Regions from separate parts of the Nocardioides sp. dk884 genome, predicted to be linked through region 3. Evidence: predicted binding sites of a transcription regulator. Region 3 holds the regulator's gene; each other region holds the start of a gene.
What was found. The regulator LexA, encoded in region 3, represses DNA repair genes until DNA is damaged. The targets are predictions, from matches to a motif close to TCGAACANNTGTTCGA.

Region 1 (4,377 bases), 1.3 Mb from region 3:
CGGGTCAGCAAGTTCGGCGCGTTCTGGGACTCCACCCTGGACCGGATCGCCGACGGCGCGATCTTCATCGGCCTGGCGCTGTACTTCGCCTGGGAGGAGCCCAGCCGGCTCTACCTCGTGCTCTCGCTGGTCTGCCTGCTGATGGGCGCGGTGACCTCCTACGCCCGCTCGCGCGGTGAGACCCTCGGCTACGACGTCAAGGTCGGCATCGCCGAGCGCGCCGACCGCCTGGTCGCGATCCTGGTGATGACCGGCCTCGGCGCGATCTTCGACCAGCCCTGGATGATGTACGCCGCCCTGTGGTTCCTCGCGGTGGCCAGCACGATCACCGTCGGCCAGCGGATCTGGGTGGTCCGCAAGCAGGCCCTGGCCGAGGCCGCCGCCGGCTGAGACCCACGACGCGGGGTGTGCCGTGGTCCTACGATCGCTGCATGTCGCACCCCGAGCAGTCCGCGCCCACGACCGGCACCGGCACCGCTCGCGCCTGCGCCCCCGCGGTCGCGCCGGCTCGCCGAGCGCAGCCGGCCATCGGCGCCTGAGCGGACTGACGGGCCGTGTCCGACCTGGCGGTCGACGTCGCCCGGGTCCTGGGCGTGCTGGTCCTGCTGGCCCTGGCGGCGGGGTGGTTGCGCTGGCTACACCGCCGGCTCGCGGTGGTCACCGGCTGGCCGGTGTGGGCGCGCCGCGCCTCGTTGGTGGTGCTCGGCGGGGGAGCTCTGCTGTGCGCGGCCGCCAACCTCGCCTACCGCACCATCGACCCGGCGCCGTGGCGCCCGCTGGTGTGGCTGGGCCTGGCCTGGTTCGCGCTCGCCTGGTACCTCACCCTCGGCTGTGTGCTGCTCGCCGTCCTCGTGCTGGTGACGAGCCTGGTGCGGGGCCCCGCGGCCGGGCAGTGGATGCTCCGGTGGGGGACACCGGCGGTGGTGCTGGCCACGGTGGCGGTGGTCGCCGTGGGCGCCGTGGTGGCCCAGCGCCCCCACGTCACCTCGTATGAGGTGGTGGACCCGGCGCTGCCGCCGGGCTGGGACGGCACCCGGGTCGTGCTGCTCACCGACCTGCACGTCGGGGCGGTGCGCGGACGGGCCTGGGTGGAGCGAGCGGTCGAGATGGTGAACGCCGAGGACCCCGACCTGGTCGTGCTCGGCGGCGACCTCGTCGACGGTCGCGAGCGGTACACCGGCCCGGACCTGGCGCCGCTGGCCGACCTCGACGCGCCGCTCGGGGTGCTCGCGGTCTCGGGCAACCACGAGATGGAGACCGGCGACGCCGCGGCCTACCTCGAGCGCTGGGAGGACCTGGGCATCACCGTGCTGCGCAACGAGCGGGTGGTGCTCACCCGGGACGGCGACGAGATCAGCGTCGCGGGCATCCACGACGAGGTGGGCACCGGCGACCTGGCACCGGACCCGCGCGCCGCGCTGGCCGGGACCGACCCGGGCGACTTCACGGTGCTGGTCGCGCACGAGCCGCGCCAGCTGGTCGCCGACGCAGGGGTGGACCTCCAGCTGTCCGGGCACACCCACGGGGGCCAGCTGTGGCCGTTCGGCTGGCTGGTGACGCTGCAGCAGCCGACGCTGGCCGGCGTCGACGAGGTCGACGGGGTCACGGTCGTGACCTCGCGGGGCTTCGGCACCTCGGGGCCGCCGGTGCGCACCGGCGCCGCACCGGAGATCACCGTGGTCACGCTCCACGCGGGTTGAGACGTCGTACGGCCGGGGCGCCCACGTGCGTTTCGGGGCACGTCCTACGACGTCGGTCACAGACGCGAGTAGGATCGACAACCGATTCGGCGAGCAGAAGAGGGACGCATGTCTGGGCACTCCAAGTGGGCCACCACCAAGCACAAGAAGGCGGCCATCGACGCCAAGCGCGGCAAGATGTTCGCCAAGCTGATCAAGAACATCGAGGTCGCGGCCCGCATGGGCGGCGGTGACCCCACCGGCAACCCGACGCTGTTCGACGCGATCCAGAAGGCGAAGAAGTCGTCGGTCCCCAACGACAACATCGACCGGGCGGTCAAGCGCGGCTCCGGCGCCGAGGCCGGCGGCGCCGACTACTCCACGATCATGTACGAGGTCTACGGCCCGCAGGGCGTGGCCTTCCTGGTGGAGTGCCTCACCGACAACAAGAACCGCGCCGCGATGGAGGTGCGCACCGCCGTCACCCGCAACGGCGGCACGCTCGCCGACCCCGGCTCGGTCTCGCGCCTGTTCAACCGCAAGGGCGTCGTGATGGTGCCCAAGCACCACGAGGACAGCGAGGTCAGCGAGGACGACATCCTCGAGGCGACCCTCGACGCCGGCGCCGAGGACGTCATCGACCTGGGGGAGTCCTTCCAGGTGCAGTCCGAGGCCACCGACGTGGTCGCGGTCCGCACGGCGCTGCAGGCCGCCGGCATCGAGTACGACTCCGCCGACGTGCAGTTCGTCGCCAGCCTGGAGATCCCGGTGGACGCCGAGGCAGCCGGCAAGGTCTTCCGCCTCGTCGACGCCCTCGAGGACCTCGACGACGTGCAGGACGTCTTCACCAACGTCGACGTCCCCGACGACGTGATGGCCCAGCTGGAGGAGTGAGCCCGCACGCGTGAGGCCCTGCGGGCGTGTCGGTGTCGGCGCGCCCGGGGCGGCCGGATAGCGTGGTCCCCGAACAGACGTTCGAGGAGAGGTTGGTCGTCCATGCGCGTGCTCGGGATCGATCCCGGTCTGACCCGCTGCGGTGTCGGCGTGGTCGAGGGTGAGGTCGGGCGACCGCTCACGCTGATCGACGTCAATGTCGTGCGCACCTCCGCGCACCTCGCGGTCCCGGAGCGGCTGGTGAGCATCGAGAAGGGCATCGACGCCTGGCTCGATGAGCACCGCCCCGACGCGGTGGCGATCGAGCGGGTCTTCGCCCGCTCCGACGTCAGCACCGTCATGGGCACCGCCCAGGCCAGCGGCATCGCGATGGTGTGCGCGGCTCGCCGCGGCCTGCCGGTCGCGCTGCACACCCCCAGCGAGGTCAAGGCCGCGGTCTCGGGCAACGGTCGCGCCGACAAGGCCCAGGTCGGCGCGATGGTCACCCGCATCCTGCGCCTCGACGCGCTGCCCAAGCCTGCCGACGCCGCCGACGCGCTGGCGCTGGCCATCACCCACATCTGGCGCGGCGGGGCGCAGGCGCGCATCGACGCCGCGCTCGCCACGGCCCAGCGCCAGACCCAGCGCCAGGCCCCTGTCCGACCTGCGAGGAGCAGAGCATGATCGCGTTCGTCAGTGGCGAGGTCGCCGCGGTGACCCCCACCAGTGCGGTGCTGGAGGTGGGCGGCATCGGTGTGGAGCTGATCTGCACCCCCGGCACCCTCGCCACCCTGTCGCCGCGGGTGGGCTCGCGGGAGCGGGCCACGCTGTCGGCCAGCATGGTCGTGCGCGAGGACTCCCTCACGCTCTTCGGCTTCCTCGACGACGACGAGAAGGCCGTCTTCGAGCTCGTGCAGACCGCCTCGGGCGTCGGCCCCAAGCTGGCCCAGGCGATCCTCGCGGTGCTGACCCCCGACGACCTGCGCCGCGCGATCGGTTCCGACGACGTCAAGACCCTCACCCGGGTGCCCGGCATCGGCCAGAAGGGCGCCCAGCGGATCATCCTGGAGCTCAAGGACCGCATCGGCGCCCCCGTCGGCGGCCGCGCGGCGGGTGCCGTGCCGGCCGTCGACCCCTGGCGCGAGCAGGTGCTCCAGGGCCTGGTCGGGCTCGGCTGGTCGGCCAAGGACGCCGACCAGGCGGTCGAGGCGGTCGCCCCCGAGGCCGGTCCCAGCCCCGACGTGGCGACCCTGCTGCGCTCGGCCCTGCGCGCCCTGAGCAAGGCCTGAGGCCGTGCCGTTCCACGAGGACGAGCTCGAGGAGGCCGAGCACAGCCACCTGCGCTCGCTGACCACCGCCGAGGCCGATGGTGACGAGCGGGCGATCGAGGCCGCGCTGCGCCCGCGCACCCTCGACGAGGTCGTCGGCCAGACCCGGGTCCGCGACCAGCTCGGCCTGGTGCTCGAGGCCGCCCGCCAGCGCGGGCGCGCCCCCGACCACGTGCTGCTCTCCGGTCCGCCCGGGCTCGGCAAGACCACGCTGGCGATGATCGTGGCCGCGGAGATGTCCGCGCCGCTGCGCCTGACCAGCGGCCCGGCGATCACCCACGCCGGCGACCTCGCCGCGATCCTGTCCGGGATGAACGAGGGCGACGTGCTGTTCGTCGACGAGATCCACCGCATGTCCCGGCCGGCCGAGGAGATGCTCTACATGGCGATGGAGGACTTCCGCGTCGACGTCGTCATCGGCAAGGGCCCGGGCGCGACGGCGATCCCGCTGGAGATCCCCCCGTTCACCCTGGTCGGCGCGACCACCCGCGCCGGCC
Region 2 (4,377 bases), 2.1 Mb from region 3:
CCGCGGCGTCGCCGTAGGAGTCCTCGAAGCGGGCCAGGAACTCCGCGCGGGTGAAGGAGTACTCCTGGGTGCCGACGGTCTCGACCACGTAGGCGGCGAGCACGCAGCCGACCTGGGCGGCCCGCTCGAGGCCGAGCCCCCACTCGGAGGCGGCCAGGAAACCGGCCCGGAAGCCGTCGCCGACGCCGGTCGGCTCGATGGCGGTGACGTTGCGGGCCGCGGGGACCACGATCGGCTCCTCGCCCTTGCGCAGCACGCGCACGCCGTCCTTGCCGAGGGTGGTGACCTGGATGCCGACCCGGGCCAGCACGTCGTCGGCCGACCACCCGGTCTTCTGCTCGATCAGGTGCGACTCGTACTCGTTGGTGAGCAGGATCGCGGCGCCGTCGACGAGCTGGCGGATCAGGTCGCCCTCGCCGAAGGCCAGCTGCTGGCTGGGGTCGGCGATGAACGGGTAGCCGCGCTGGCGGCACTCCTCGGTGTGGCGCAGCATGCCGTCGGGGTCGTCGGCGCCGATCAGCACGTAGGTCGGGGCCCCGACCCGGGCGACGATCGGCTCCAGCTCGATCAGCCGGGCCTCGCTCATCGCGCCGGGGTAGAAGGAGGCGAACTGCGCCATCGTGGTGTCGGTGGTGCACACGAAGCGCGCGGTGTGCTTGCTCTCGGAGATGCGCACGTGCGAGCAGTCCACGCCGTGGCGCTCCAGCCAGGAGCGGTAGTCGGCGAAGTCCTCGCCGGCCGCGCCGACCAGCACCGGGCGCAGACCGAGGCCGGCCAGCCCGAAGCAGATGTTGGGCGCGACACCGCCGCGGCGGATCTCGAGGTCGTCGACGAGGAAGGAGACCGAGAGCTTGCTCAGCTGCTCGACAACGAGGGAGTCCTCGAAGCGCCCTCCGAACGACATGAGGTGGTCGGTGGCGATCGATCCGGCGATCAGCAGAGACATGGCGCGGACACTACCCGTCGGTACCGCTGTCTCTACCCTGCGGTAGCCCCTAGCGTCGACGACATGACCGCCCTCCCGCCTGCCGCACGCCCCGCCTACGACGATCTGGGCACGCTCCAGGAGATGCACGCCGACTGTCGCGCGGCCTCCGCGAACCTCCCCGCCGGCGCCCGCGGCCGCGACCTCGAGCGCGCCGCCCGCGCCGCCGTGCGCCCCGCCCCGAGCATCCTGTTCGCCGACTACCCCGCCGAGCAGCCCAAGCGCGGCATCGAGGTCTCCGCCGCCGCGCAGCGCCTCGCCAACGCGCTGCACCTGCACCTCGACTGACGACCGCTCCGGTCCGCAGGCACGCCGGCGGCCCGGACGAGCGAGAGCCACGACACCCGGCTCTCGAGTCGGTGGCACCCTCCCCCCTCCCATCGCCACCGACCGCGCCAGCCCCCGTCGTACGGCGGGGGCTGGTGTCGCGCAGGGGCACGCGCCGGACGGCGATCCGACGATCGAGCGGCACCCCGTTGGTCGAGCTTGCCGAGACCACGGTCGAGGAACCTGAAACACGGTGGTGTCATGTCTCAAGACATCGGTGACGGTTCGGGTGGTGTTGGTGGTGGCACTTCTACCGCGCGAAGACCGACGCGCCGACTGCGGTGCTCGAGCCCCGGCCCCCGACGCCCGGGGGTCGAGTCCCGCGAAGCTAAGGGCGACACCGGCCGAAGCCGCCCCAGACCTACCCGCCGACACGCGCATCAGAACGGTGAGCACCGCGGGCACCATCCACGTCGACAACGCCTCCTCCAAGATCGACGTCGACCACGCGTCAGGTCCTCGTGGTCAACGACTGCGACGAGATCATCATCAGCGACCGGTGGAAAAGCCCTTGTTCTCGAACGTGTGTTCGGGTAAGATGAGGCATGGCCTCCCCCGAACTCCCCGACTGCGACACCCCAGCCGCCGTGCTGGCGTTCGCACAGCGCCGCCGGGCTGCCGCCCAGCGGGCGGAGATCGAGGTCTTAGAGGCCGCTCTGGTGTGGGCGTCGATGCACCCGGAGGAGTCGGTCGCCGAGGCGCCGACCACCGGGTTGGTCTTCGGCGAGCTCGCGGTGCCCCTTGCTGGGGAGGGTGCTCCGCTGGTGGCGGAGTTCGCGCCGATGGAGTTCGGTGCCGCGATCGGCATGTCGACCGACTCCGCGCGGGCGCTGGTCGGTGATGCGCTGGAGCTGGCACACCGGCTGAAGCGGACCTGGAAGCTGGTCCGGGCCGGCAAGGTCCCGCTGTGGAAGGCCCGGCGGTTGGCGCAGCTGACCACCACGCTGCCGATGGACGGCGCGGAGTTCGTTGACCGCCAGCTCGCCGCCTTCGTCGGGAAGATCAGCTGGGCCGGGATCGAACGGCTCGTCGACCAGGCCCGCGTCGCCTTCGACCCCGAAGGTGCGGAGAAGGAACGTCTCGCCGCTGCCGAGGGACGCCGCTTCGACGTCCACACCCGCGAGGCCACCCACGACGGCACCGTCCACGTCGAAGGTGTCCTCGACCTCGCCGACGCGATCGACCTGGACACCGCGATCCGGCAGGGCGCCGAGGAGCTCGCGGCCCTCGGATCCACCGAGTCGTTGGACGTGCGCCGATCCATGGCCGCCGGTGAGCTCGCCCGGCGCCAGCTCGCCTTCGACCTCCGGGCGGAGGCCGGCGACGGTGCCGCACCGGTGGTCAAGCCCCGCCAGGTCGTCATCCACGTGCACCTTTCCCACGCAGCGATCTCCCGTGATGAGGCCGGGATTGCGCAGGTCGAGGAGACCCGCAGCATCGTGTCGACCGAGCAGGTCCGCGAGTGGTGCAGCGGCGACGCCCAGGTGGTCATCAAGCCGATCATCGACCTCGAGGCCCACCACCACACCGACGCCTACGCGATCCCCGACCGGTTGGTCGAGCAGACCCGTCTGGCCCAGCCGGTCTGCGCCTTCCCGTGGTGCGAGCGCCTCGCCCGCCGCTGCGACACCGACCACGTCGTCGCCCACGGCGCCAGCCCGACCGGCGGCCCGACGTGCAGTTGCAACCTCGCCCCGCTCTGCCGCCGACATCACCGGGCCAAGACCCACACCGCCTGGACCTATGACAAGGCCGACGCGGCCACCTACGTCTGGCGATCCCCGCACGGGTTGCACCTGATCAAGGACAGTGGCACCACGCGCCTCGTCACCGCGCACCCACCGGACGATTGAGATCGGTCGAGACCCCGCCCGCGACGGCCTCGACAACCTCAACCGGCCGCGCCCGGCAATCGGGCGCCCCGACCACCGGACCGCCCCCGGCCACCGGCCCCGCTCGAATCATCGGCGCGGCCTCCCCACAGACGACGACAGCCCCCGCCTTGCGGCGGGGGCTGTCGAGGGTGTCCGGGTCGAGCGGCCCGCGGTGCGGGCCGGCCGATCCAGCGTCAGCGGTGACTCAGTGGAAGGAGTCGCCGCAGGCGCAGGAACCGGTCGCGTTGGGGTTGTCGATGGTGAAGCCCTGCTTCTCGATGCTGTCGACGAAGTCGATCATCGCGCCGTTGAGGTAGGGAACGCTCATCCGGTCGACGACGACGGCCACGCCGTCGAAGTCGGTGACGACGTCACCGTCGAGCGTGCGCTCGTCGAAGAAGAGCTGGTAGCGCAGGCCCGAGCAGCCACCGGGCTGCACGGAGATCCGCAGCTGGAGGTCCTCGCGACCCTCCTGGGCCAGGAGGCTCTTCACCTTGGCCGCCGCCACCGGGCTCAGGTTGATCTGGTCGGTACGACGCTCAGTGGTCGTGTCCACCTGCTCGGTCATGTGTGCAGCTCCCAGATAGAAAGACAAAGGGTTGGTACTTCGTCAATCGTCGCACACACCCGGATATTCCTCGCCGGTCCGCCAAGAACTGGCCTGCCCGAGAAAGCCTCGCAGGCTCAGCGCGACCAGGTGCGGGCCACGCGGGCCGCGAGCTGCTCCAGGGCAGCGGCGGGCTCGGCCAACGCCTGCTCCTCCCCCACCAGGTCCACCAGCGAGTACGCCGACTCCACGCCGAGGGTCCGCATCTCGCGGGCCCCGACCTGCACCTTGCCGGCGAGCACCACGCAGGGGCGCAGCGCCTCGGCCGCGACCTCACCCACGCCGTACGGGACCTTGCCGGCGCGGCTGCTGATGTCGAAGGCACCCTCGCCGGTGACCACGAGGTCGGCCGCACGGGCCCGCTCGGGCAGCCGCACGGCCGCGGAGACCAGGCCGAGCCCGGGCTCGCGGGTGCCACCGAGGAGCAGCAGCGCGAAGCCGAGGCCACCGGCGGCGCCGGCCCCCTTGGCCAGCGACAGGCGCCGGTCGGTGGCCTCGGCGAAGCCCTCCAGCCACGCATCGACCCCGACGAGGCGGTCCTGCGGCACCCCCTTCTGGGGACCGAAGACCTTCGTCGCGCCGAA
Region 3 (4,377 bases):
GCGCCGCGCGGCCGAGGCCGCGGCCGAGGAGGTCCGCAAGCGGCTGCCGCACCTCACCACGCTCGCGCAGGGCGACGCCCAGCTGCCCGAGCTGGCCAAGCAGTTCGTCGCCGACCCGCACACCTGCCTGTTCGGCACGCTGACGCTCTGGCAGGGCCTCGACGTCCCGGGCGAGACCTGCCAGCTGGTGCTGATCGACCGGATCCCGTTCCCGCGACCCGACGACCCGCTGATGTCGGCGCGGCAGAAGGCGGCCGACAAGGCCGGCGGCAACGGCTTCATGCAGGTCGCCGCCACCCACGCCGCGCTGCTGATGGCCCAGGGCGCCGGACGCCTGATCCGCACCACCTCCGACCGCGGTGTGGTCGCGGTCCTCGACCCCCGACTGGCGACCGCCCGCTACGGCGGCTTCCTCAAGGCCAGCCTGCCGTCGATGTGGACGACCACCGATCCCGGGATCGTGCGCCAGGCGCTGGCCCGGCTCGCCGGCAAGCCGACCGCCTGAGGCTCGCCGTCGACCGTCGGTCGCCGGTCGGCGGTCGGCTCAACGCACCGCGCGAGCGACCAGGGAGAAGCGCCGAGCATCGTCGGTCGGTGTGCCCGCGCAGGAGAAGCGGCTGCCACGCCAGCAGGTGAGCCGGGTGCTGGCGTTGACCAGCGTGACGTCGACGTGGCGCACCCCCGCCAACGGGACGGCGATCCGTCCTGCGCCGGTGCGGTCCAGGGCGACGCGGTGCCGGGTGCGGGTGCCGTCGGCGGCGAGCGTGGTCACCACGGCCGCCGGCGCGCTGGCTCGTGGCGGCAGGTCCAGGCGAAGTCGCAGCCGCCATCCGCGCCCGCGCAGCGTGGTGGCCGGGGTGAGCCGGACACTGGCCGAGGCGAGGTGGTCCAGGCGCACCCGGTGCCGGACGGCGGCCCGGCCGACGCCCAGCGCCGCGACCGGCCGGGCCGCGGGGTAGCCCCGCCCCTCGTCGTACGACGCCGCGGGGGCGAGGTTGTCGGCGGCGAAGCCCGCCAGCGCCGCGGGCAGGGTCGTCCCGCGGGCGCGCAGCACGGTGCTGATCGCGGCCAGGGAGTGGTCCTGGACGTGCGGCCCTGTGGAGTCCGCGGCCTCCCAGATGTCGCGGACCACTGTCGCCAGACCCCCCTGCGCGGTCGGCAGCCGCTCGCCGAGCCAACGGAAGAAGATCCAGCTCCCGTAGACCCGCAGCGCGTCGGCGCGGTCCGCCCGGCCGCGGTCGTCCAGGGAACGCCTCGGCTGGCGCAGCGGGCTGCGGTGCAGGTACTGGCGGTTGTCGTCGACGTCGTCGAACAGCTCGTCCTCGACCCAGGCGGCGGTGGCCTCCATGAGCCAGGCGTCCTGGGTGGCGTCGTAGGCGAACTGCACGGCGTGGAAGTACTCGTGGGCCGCTGTCACCTGGAGGTTCTCCAGCGGCGTGTTGCCCGGGAACTGCGTGCCGTCGTAGTCGTCGTCGAGCACGCAGTAGGCCGCACGGGCGTTGGCGCCGATGACCGGGACAGGAGCGTCGCTCGCGCAGTAGCCGTACAGCCCCTGGTCGCCGATGTCGGCAAGGTAGATGTCCGTGCGGGCGTCACCGCCGAGCGGGCCGTCGCCGAGCGGCGCCCGGTATCCCGCCGACCGCAGGCGCGCGTGCACCGAGACGAGGGTGTCCAGCACCAGGTCGACCTGGTCGGGCACCCCGTTGCCGGAGAGGTCGGCGAGGTCGGGGCTGTCCGCGCTCGCCGGGTTCGACGCCCAGTGCACGCAGAGGACCGCGGTGCAGCGCACCCGCGGTGCGGCGCGAGGGCCCCACCCGTGACCGGCGGGATCCGCGCGGCCGTCGGTGGGTCGGGCGAGCAGGCGTCGCGCTGCGGCGCGCTCGCCGGCCGGCAGGGCATCCAGGGTGAGTGCCAGGTCCCGCAGGGCGATCGTGGCGTCGCCAGCGCGCAGGCCGCTGGACTCGGGGGCCAGCGCGCGGCGTGCCCCGGCCAGGGCGGCCCGGGCCCGGCGCAGCGGCACCGCCTCGGTGGGCACGCTCAGCGGGGTCGTCGCCGAGCCGGTCGCGGGGCCAGCCGAGGGGCCAGCCGAGCGAGGCGGGCCGGGATCGGCGTGTGCCGGGGTCGGGGCGAGGGCGGTGAGGACGGCGAGGCAGAGCGCTGGAAGGCCCAGGGCGCGTGCTCGGCAGGGGCCGGGCGAGGACGGGCGCCGCCGGGCGGCGCGAGGGGCTGGCACGAGGTGATCCTGTCACCCCGTGCCGGCCCGGCTCGGACTCGCCACGGACCCGGCGCGAGGGACCTCAGACCCGGCGCAGGACCGCGGTGACCTTGCCCAGGATCGAGGCGTGGGTGCCGTCGATGGGCTCGTAGGCGTCGTTGTGGGGGAGCAGCCAGACCTTGCCGTCCTTGCGCTGGAAGGTCTTCACGGTGGCCTCGCCCTCGATCAGAGCGGCCACCATGTCGCCGTTGTTGGCGGTCTGCTGCTGGCGGATCACCACGTAGTCGCCGTTGCACACCGCCGCGTCGATCATCGAGTCACCGGAGACCTCGAGCAGGAACAGCTGTCCGTCACCGACCAGCTGACGTGGGAGCGGGAAGACGTCCTCGACCCGCTCCTCGGCGAGGATCGGCCCGCCTGCGGCGATACGGCCCACCACCGGCACGTAGGAGGGGGCCGGCACGCTGTCGCCGATGCCGGTCTCGTCAACCGAGGAGCCCTCGCCCGAGGACATGGCCTTGCGGGCGGCCATCACCTCGGGCAGGAACACCTCCAGGGCACGCGGACGGTGCGGGTCGCGCTTGATGAAGCCCTTCTGCTCGAGGACCTTCAGCTGGTGCGCCACGCTCGAGGAGCTGGTCAGGCCGACGGCCTGACCGATCTCGCGCATGCTCGGCGGGTAGCCGCGCTTCTCGATGCAGTCGGTGATGTGGGTGAGCACCCGCACCTGGCGCGGGGTGAGTCCGGTCGCGTCAGCAGGACCGTCGGGGAGCTCAGCGACCCCGTCGCTCTTCTTCTTGGCCATCTGTGCCTTCCCTCGGGTCGTCGTCCGGGTTGTCCGCGCCTCCGGCGGATCGGGCGTCGTCCCGGGTCCGGTGGCGTGAGGGCCACCGTAGCGACATCCACCCCCAGAGTTCAAACATCTGTTCGAAGTGCGTGTCGCGGGCCTGCCTGCGCGGCCGAGACGGGCGATGCGTCGAACATTCGTTCGCCCAGATGCTTGCGTTCCTCGAACACCTGCTCTAGCGTCGTACATGTGTTCGATCGAACGTCTGGTCGAACGTCGATCCGGTCCCGTTTCGGCGGGACTGTCGGTGGCGGGCGTTAGACATCTTCTCGACGCCGCGATCCGAGGCTGACACCACTTCCCCAGGAGCCACGATGAGCACGCTGAACCCCACGACCATGATCATCACCTCTCGTCCGGCGACCGGCCGGTCCGTGCGGCTGACCCGCCGAGGCCGCGTGGTGGTCTTCCTGTTCTGCGTGGCGGTCCTGCTGGGCGTCGGGTTCGCCCTCGCCGGCGGCTCGATGGCGACGGCGGAGAGGGGCTCGGCGGAGCCCACGGAGATCATCACGGTCGGCACCGGTCAGACCCTGTGGGACATCGCCGCCGAGCTCAGCGACGACGGTGACGTGCGCGAGGAGATGCGCCACATCGAGCGGCTCAACGCCCTCGACTCCACGATGCTCGTCGCCGGTCAGCGCCTCGCGGTGCCCACCAGCTGAGGCACGCCAGACATCGCCGGTCGCCTCGACCCCGACCGGCGAGCAGGGGAAGACAGGGGGCGGAGCCTGATGGCTCCGCCCCCTGGTCGTTCCTCGAGGTCGAGGTCGTTCAGCGGGCCGCGCGTCGTCCGCCTGGCACCGTCGTGCGTGTCGCCGGGGTGCTCGCGGCGACGGGGTCCTGCGTCGGGGCGGCTGCGGGATCGGGCGACGAGGAGGGGCCGGAGGTGAGGCAGAGCTCGCGCAGCAGGCGTGCGATGAGCATGAGGGCCACAAACAGGCAGGCCACGGCGCCGGTCGAGGCGAGCGCCAGGAGCCACCAGCCTCCGGAGTCGCCGCCGCGCGCGCTGGCACCGAAGTCGATCGCGGCGTAGACGAGGTATCCCCAGGCGATGACGGCCAGCGTCACGCCTCCGGCCAGGGCGAGCAGGCGTGGCTGCACCGTCGGAGTCTTCTTGGTGCCCCGCCTCGAACCCGCCCGCTTGCCCTTGCTTGCCACGGGGTCATTGTCGCTGATCGCGCGCCCGGGCGCTCGGCGACCCGCACGTCGACCCCGCCCCTTTTGAGCCACGTCCGTGCGGCGTCCGATTCGCGCCTGATCCGTGCCGCTTGCGGTGTCGCGCCGGCGTCCGGCGAAGGCTGGCAGGGCTCTGACC
Region 4 (4,377 bases), 2.0 Mb from region 3:
AGCGGGGAGGCGAGACGCTGGTAGACGAGGTTGGCGAGCACGACCGCCGGGAAGACCAGCAGGCCGACGAGGGCGAGCACCAGGTCGGCGAAGAGCATCTGCGCGACCGCGATCACCATCATCGCCAGCGTGCCGACCGCCATCGGCAGCGGAGCGATCGGCGCCCAGGCGGCCTCGACGTCGGAGTTGGCGTTGGAGAGCAGCTGGCCGGTCGGGTGGCGCTGGTGCCACTCCATCGGCAGCGCGAGGTACTGGCGGGTGACCGCGCGCCGGGTGTGCGCCTGCATGCGGTACTGCATGATGCCGGCGCCGAGCCGTCGGGCGACGATGCCGACCGCGCGCAGCAGCGCCACGCCGAGGAACAGCGCGACGACGGCGACCAGCACGCCGGGCCCGATCTCGCCGTTCTCGAAGGCGGGCAGCACCGCGTGGTCGGTGGCCCAGCCGAGCACCCAGGCGTCGGCGACCGTGAGTGCGCCGAACAGCACGCTGCCCAGCGTGGAGAGCGTGAAGACGAAGGGTTCGCGGCGGATCGCCACCCCCAGCACCCGGAACCCCGCCCAGGTCGTGCCGCGTCGCGTGCCGTGCTCCTCGCTCACCCTGCTCCTGTCCGTGGAATCGGCTGCTCCGCCTCGGGGCCAACCCGGGTCGCCACCACGGTATTCCGGCGCCCCGAGCAGGACAGCGGCGGGAGCGGTCCGGGGCCTGCCCGGTGGGCCATGGCCGTCCACCGCGCGGGCTGGTTAAGGTCAGATCCCTTCGTCCGCCCCCTGCCGAGGAGCAGCCTTGATCTTCATCACCGCGAAGTTCCGCATCAAGCCCGAACACGCCGAGAACTGGCCGGAGATCTCCCGGTCCTTCACCGAAGCCACCCGTGCCGAGGAGGGCTGCCTGTGGTTCGACTGGTCGCGGAGCCTGGACGACGCGAACGAGTACGTCCTCACCGAGGCGTTCGTCGACGGCGACGCCGGCGGCGTGCACGTGTCCTCCGACCACTTCAAGGCCGCACAGCGCGAGCTGCCGCCGTACCTCGTGGAGACGCCGCGCATCGTCAGCACCGAGGTGCCGGGCACCGGCTGGTCCGAGCTCGGCGAGCTCGCCGTCAAGTGACGCCGGACGCCGGGGCGGCGCGGTGAGCGACGGGTCGCCGTTCGCCGCCCTCGGCCCGGACCTGTACGTCGAGGACCCGGACGTCGTCGCGGCGCACGCCGGCGACGCCTCCGAGGGCGGCGGCGCCGGCGGCCCGGCGGGCCTGCTGCGCCCCCGTGCCACCGCCGAGGTCGCGGCCGCGCTGGCGCTGGCCCACGAGCACCGGGTGCCGGTGGTCCCCCGCGGCGCCGGCAGCGGGCTCAGCGGCGGCGCGCAGGCGCCGGCCGGAAGCGTGGTGCTGAGCACCGCGCGGATGGACCGGATCCTCGAGCTCGACCCGGTCGAGCGGGTGGCGGTCGTGCAGCCGGGGGTGGTCACCGCCGACCTGCGCGCCGCCGCGCGCGCGGCCGGGCTCTTCTACCCGCCCGACCCGGGCAGCGTGGCGTTCTCGACGATCGGCGGCAACGTCGCCACCAACGCCGGCGGCATGTGCTGCCTGAAGTACGGCGTGACCGGCGACTTCGTGCTGGGCCTGGAGGTCGTGCTGGCCGACGGGACCGTGGCGCGGCCGGGGCGGCGTACCGCGAAGGGCGTGGCGGGCTACGACCTCACTCGACTGCTGGTGGGCTCGGAGGGCACCCTCGGGGTGATCACCGAGGTCACCGTGCGGCTGCTCGCGGCCCCCGCTCCGGCGCGCACAGCCGTGGCGACCTTCGCCTCCCTGGAGGCGGCCGGCGCCGCGGTCGCGGCGCTCACGGCGTCGGCGACGCCGCTGTCGATGCTGGAGCTGATGGACCGCACCACGCTGCGCGCCGTCGACGAGCTCACCGGCATGGGGCTCGGCGACCCGGCGGCGATGCTGCTGCTCCAGGCCGACGACCCGGACGCCACAGCGACCGTGGCCGCGGCAGGACGGACCTGCGCCGATCACGGCGCCCTCGACGTGGCGGTCGCCGAAGACGACGCGGAGTCCGAGGCGCTGCTGGAGGCCCGCCGTCAGGCGCTGCCGGCCCTGGAGCGACTCGGCAGCTGGCTGCTCGACGACGTCTGTGTGCCGCGCTCGCGCGTGGTCGAGCTGGTGCGGCGCATCGAGGCGATCGCCGCGCAGGAGCGCGTGACGATCGGGGTCTTCGGCCATGCCGGGGACGGCAACATGCACCCGACGCTGGTCCACGACGGCTCCGCGGAGGGCGCCGCCGCGACCCGCCGGGCCTTCGACGCGATCACCGAGGCGACCCTCGAGCTCGGCGGCACGATCACCGGCGAGCACGGTGTCGGGCGCCTCAAGCGCGGGTGGCTGCACCGCGAGCTGGACCCGGGCACGCTGGCGATGTCGCGCGCCGTCAAGGACGCGCTCGACCCGCGCGGCATCCTCAACCCCGGCTGTGTGCTCGGGGCCGAGGACTAGCCGCTGCTCGGGGTTGCTCGGGCTTGCTCGGACCGGTGGTCAGACCGGCGCCGGCTCGGTGTCCGGGCCGGGTGCCGGCGGCACCCCCGGGTCCTCGCCGGGCTCCGCCGGCGGCATCGGGGACGGCACCACGTCAGGCTCGGGGTTGGACGGCACGACGTCGGGCTCAGGTGCGGGAGGGGTGGTCGTCATCATCCTTCCCCGGTACCCGGCAGCAGCGAGGTCATGGGCGGGAGTCCGTGGTCGCGCCTGCCGAAGAGTCTCTACCTTTCGGCTCCGCCCAATCTCTTTTCGTCGAACACACGTTCGAGTAAGATGAGGCATGGCCTCCCCCGAACTCCCCGAGTGCGACACCCCAGCCGCCGTGCTGGCGTTCGCACAGCGCCGCCGGGCCGCAGCCCAGCGGGCGAAGATCGACGTCCTGGAGGCCGCCCTGGTGTGGGCGTCGATGACCCCGAAGAGTCCGTCGCCGACGCGACACCGACGACCGGACTGGTGTTCGGGGAGCTCGCGGTGCCGCTGGCTGGTGAAGGTGCCCCGCTGGTCGCGGAGTTCGCGCCGATCGAGTTCGGTGCCGCGCTCGGCTTGTCGACCGACTCCGCCCGCTCGCTCGTCGGTGACGCGCTCGAGCTGGCCCACCGGCTCAAGCGCACCTGGAAGCTGGTCCGCGCCGGCAAAGTGCCGCTGTGGAAGGCCCGGCGACTCGCGCAGCTGACCACCACCCTGCCGCTCGACGGTGCCGATTTCGTGGGCCGCCAGGTGACCGGCTTCGTGGGGAAGATCAGCTGGGCCGGGATCGAGCGGCTCGTCGACCAGGCCCGCGTCGCCTTCGACCCCGAAGGTGCGGAGAAGCAGCGCCTCGTCGCTGCGGACGGGCGTCGGTTCGACGTCCACACCCGCGAGGCCACCCACGACGGCACCGTCCACGTCGAGGGTGTTCTCGACCTGGCCGACGCAGTCGACCTCGACACCGCGATCCGGCACGGCGCCGAGGAACTGGCGGCTCTCGGGTCGACGGAGTCGTTGGACGTGCGCCGCTCGATGGCCGTCGGTGAGCTCGCCCGCCGGCAGCTGGCGTTCGACCTGCGCGCCGAGGCAGGTGACGGCGCCGCTTCGGTCGTCAAGCCCCGCCAGGTCGTGATTCACGTCCATCTCTCCCACGCCGCGATCAGCCGTGATGAGGCAGGCATCGCCCACGTCGAGGAGACCCGGTCCATCGTGTCGACCGAGCAGGTCCGCCAGTGGTGCAGCGGCGACGCCCCGGTCGTGATCAAGCCGGTCATCGACCTCGAGGCCCACCACCACACCGACGCCTACGCGATCCCGGACCGGCTCGCCGAGCAGACCCGTCTCGCTCAGCCGGTGTGCGCCTTCCCGTGGTGCGAACGCCCCGCCCGACGCTGCGACACCGACCACGTCACCGCCCATGGTCCCGACGGGCCTACGTGCAGCTGCAACCTCGCCCCGCTCTGTCGTCGACATCACCGGGCCAAGACCCACACCGCCTGGACCTACGACAAGACCGACGCCACGACCTGCCTCTGGCGATCACCCCACGGCCTCCACCTGATCAAGGACCGCACCACCACCCGCCTCGTCACCGCCCACCCGCCTGACGAATAGATCGACCGCCCCAGACCCCGCCGGCACCACGCCGGCGGGGCCACACCCCTGCCTGGGACGCTCCTCTGGCTGGTCAAGGGCTATGGCGCGGAGGTGTGGGTTGGTGACGGCCTCGGCCGTGAGTGCTTGGAGCCGGCGGGCCAGGGACCGCAGTGCGGTGATCGTGATGGTGGCCTCGGTGGCCCAGCTGGGGTGCACGCACACGGCGGCCACGGTGCGCACCGTCGCGGCGCTTCGCGCGGACCGGGCGCTCGAGC

Region 1: the regulator LexA is predicted to act here: its motif matches at 2,643-2,658, upstream of ruvC (crossover junction endodeoxyribonuclease RuvC).
Region 2: the regulator LexA is predicted to act here: its motif matches at 1,830-1,845, upstream of GFH29_RS07255 (HNH endonuclease signature motif containing protein).
Region 4: the regulator LexA is predicted to act here: its motif matches at 2,792-2,807, upstream of GFH29_RS07795 (HNH endonuclease signature motif containing protein).

The regions. Positions count from the first base shown of each region.
Region 1 covers NZ_CP045649.1:2,324,949-2,329,325, reverse strand. Annotated here, with positions in the region: gene pgsA (phosphatidylinositol phosphate synthase) at 1-390, shown strand, start outside; gene GFH29_RS11260 (metallophosphoesterase) at 555-1,700, shown strand; gene GFH29_RS11255 (YebC/PmpR family DNA-binding transcriptional regulator) at 1,809-2,573, shown strand; gene ruvC (crossover junction endodeoxyribonuclease RuvC) at 2,676-3,236, shown strand; gene ruvA (Holliday junction branch migration protein RuvA) at 3,233-3,841, shown strand; gene ruvB (Holliday junction branch migration DNA helicase RuvB) at 3,846-4,377, shown strand, end outside.
Region 2 covers NZ_CP045649.1:1,490,954-1,495,330, reverse strand. Annotated here, with positions in the region: gene GFH29_RS07265 (carbohydrate kinase family protein) at 1-946, opposite strand, end outside; gene GFH29_RS07260 (hypothetical protein) at 1,010-1,273, shown strand; gene GFH29_RS07255 (HNH endonuclease signature motif containing protein) at 1,858-3,165, shown strand; gene erpA (iron-sulfur cluster insertion protein ErpA) at 3,392-3,754, opposite strand; gene GFH29_RS07245 (glycerate kinase) at 3,871-4,377, opposite strand, start outside.
Region 3 covers NZ_CP045649.1:3,600,282-3,604,658, reverse strand. Annotated here, with positions in the region: gene GFH29_RS17185 (ATP-dependent DNA helicase) at 1-505, shown strand, start outside; gene GFH29_RS17180 (MXAN_6640 family putative metalloprotease) at 545-2,035, opposite strand; gene lexA (transcriptional repressor LexA) at 2,298-3,020, opposite strand; gene GFH29_RS17170 (LysM peptidoglycan-binding domain-containing protein) at 3,377-3,724, shown strand; gene GFH29_RS17165 (hypothetical protein) at 3,834-4,163, opposite strand.
Region 4 covers NZ_CP045649.1:1,599,365-1,603,741, reverse strand. Annotated here, with positions in the region: gene GFH29_RS07815 (ABC transporter ATP-binding protein) at 1-599, opposite strand, end outside; gene GFH29_RS07810 (putative quinol monooxygenase) at 787-1,110, shown strand; gene GFH29_RS07805 (FAD-binding oxidoreductase) at 1,133-2,497, shown strand; gene GFH29_RS07800 (hypothetical protein) at 2,537-2,689, opposite strand; gene GFH29_RS07795 (HNH endonuclease signature motif containing protein) at 2,936-4,120, shown strand.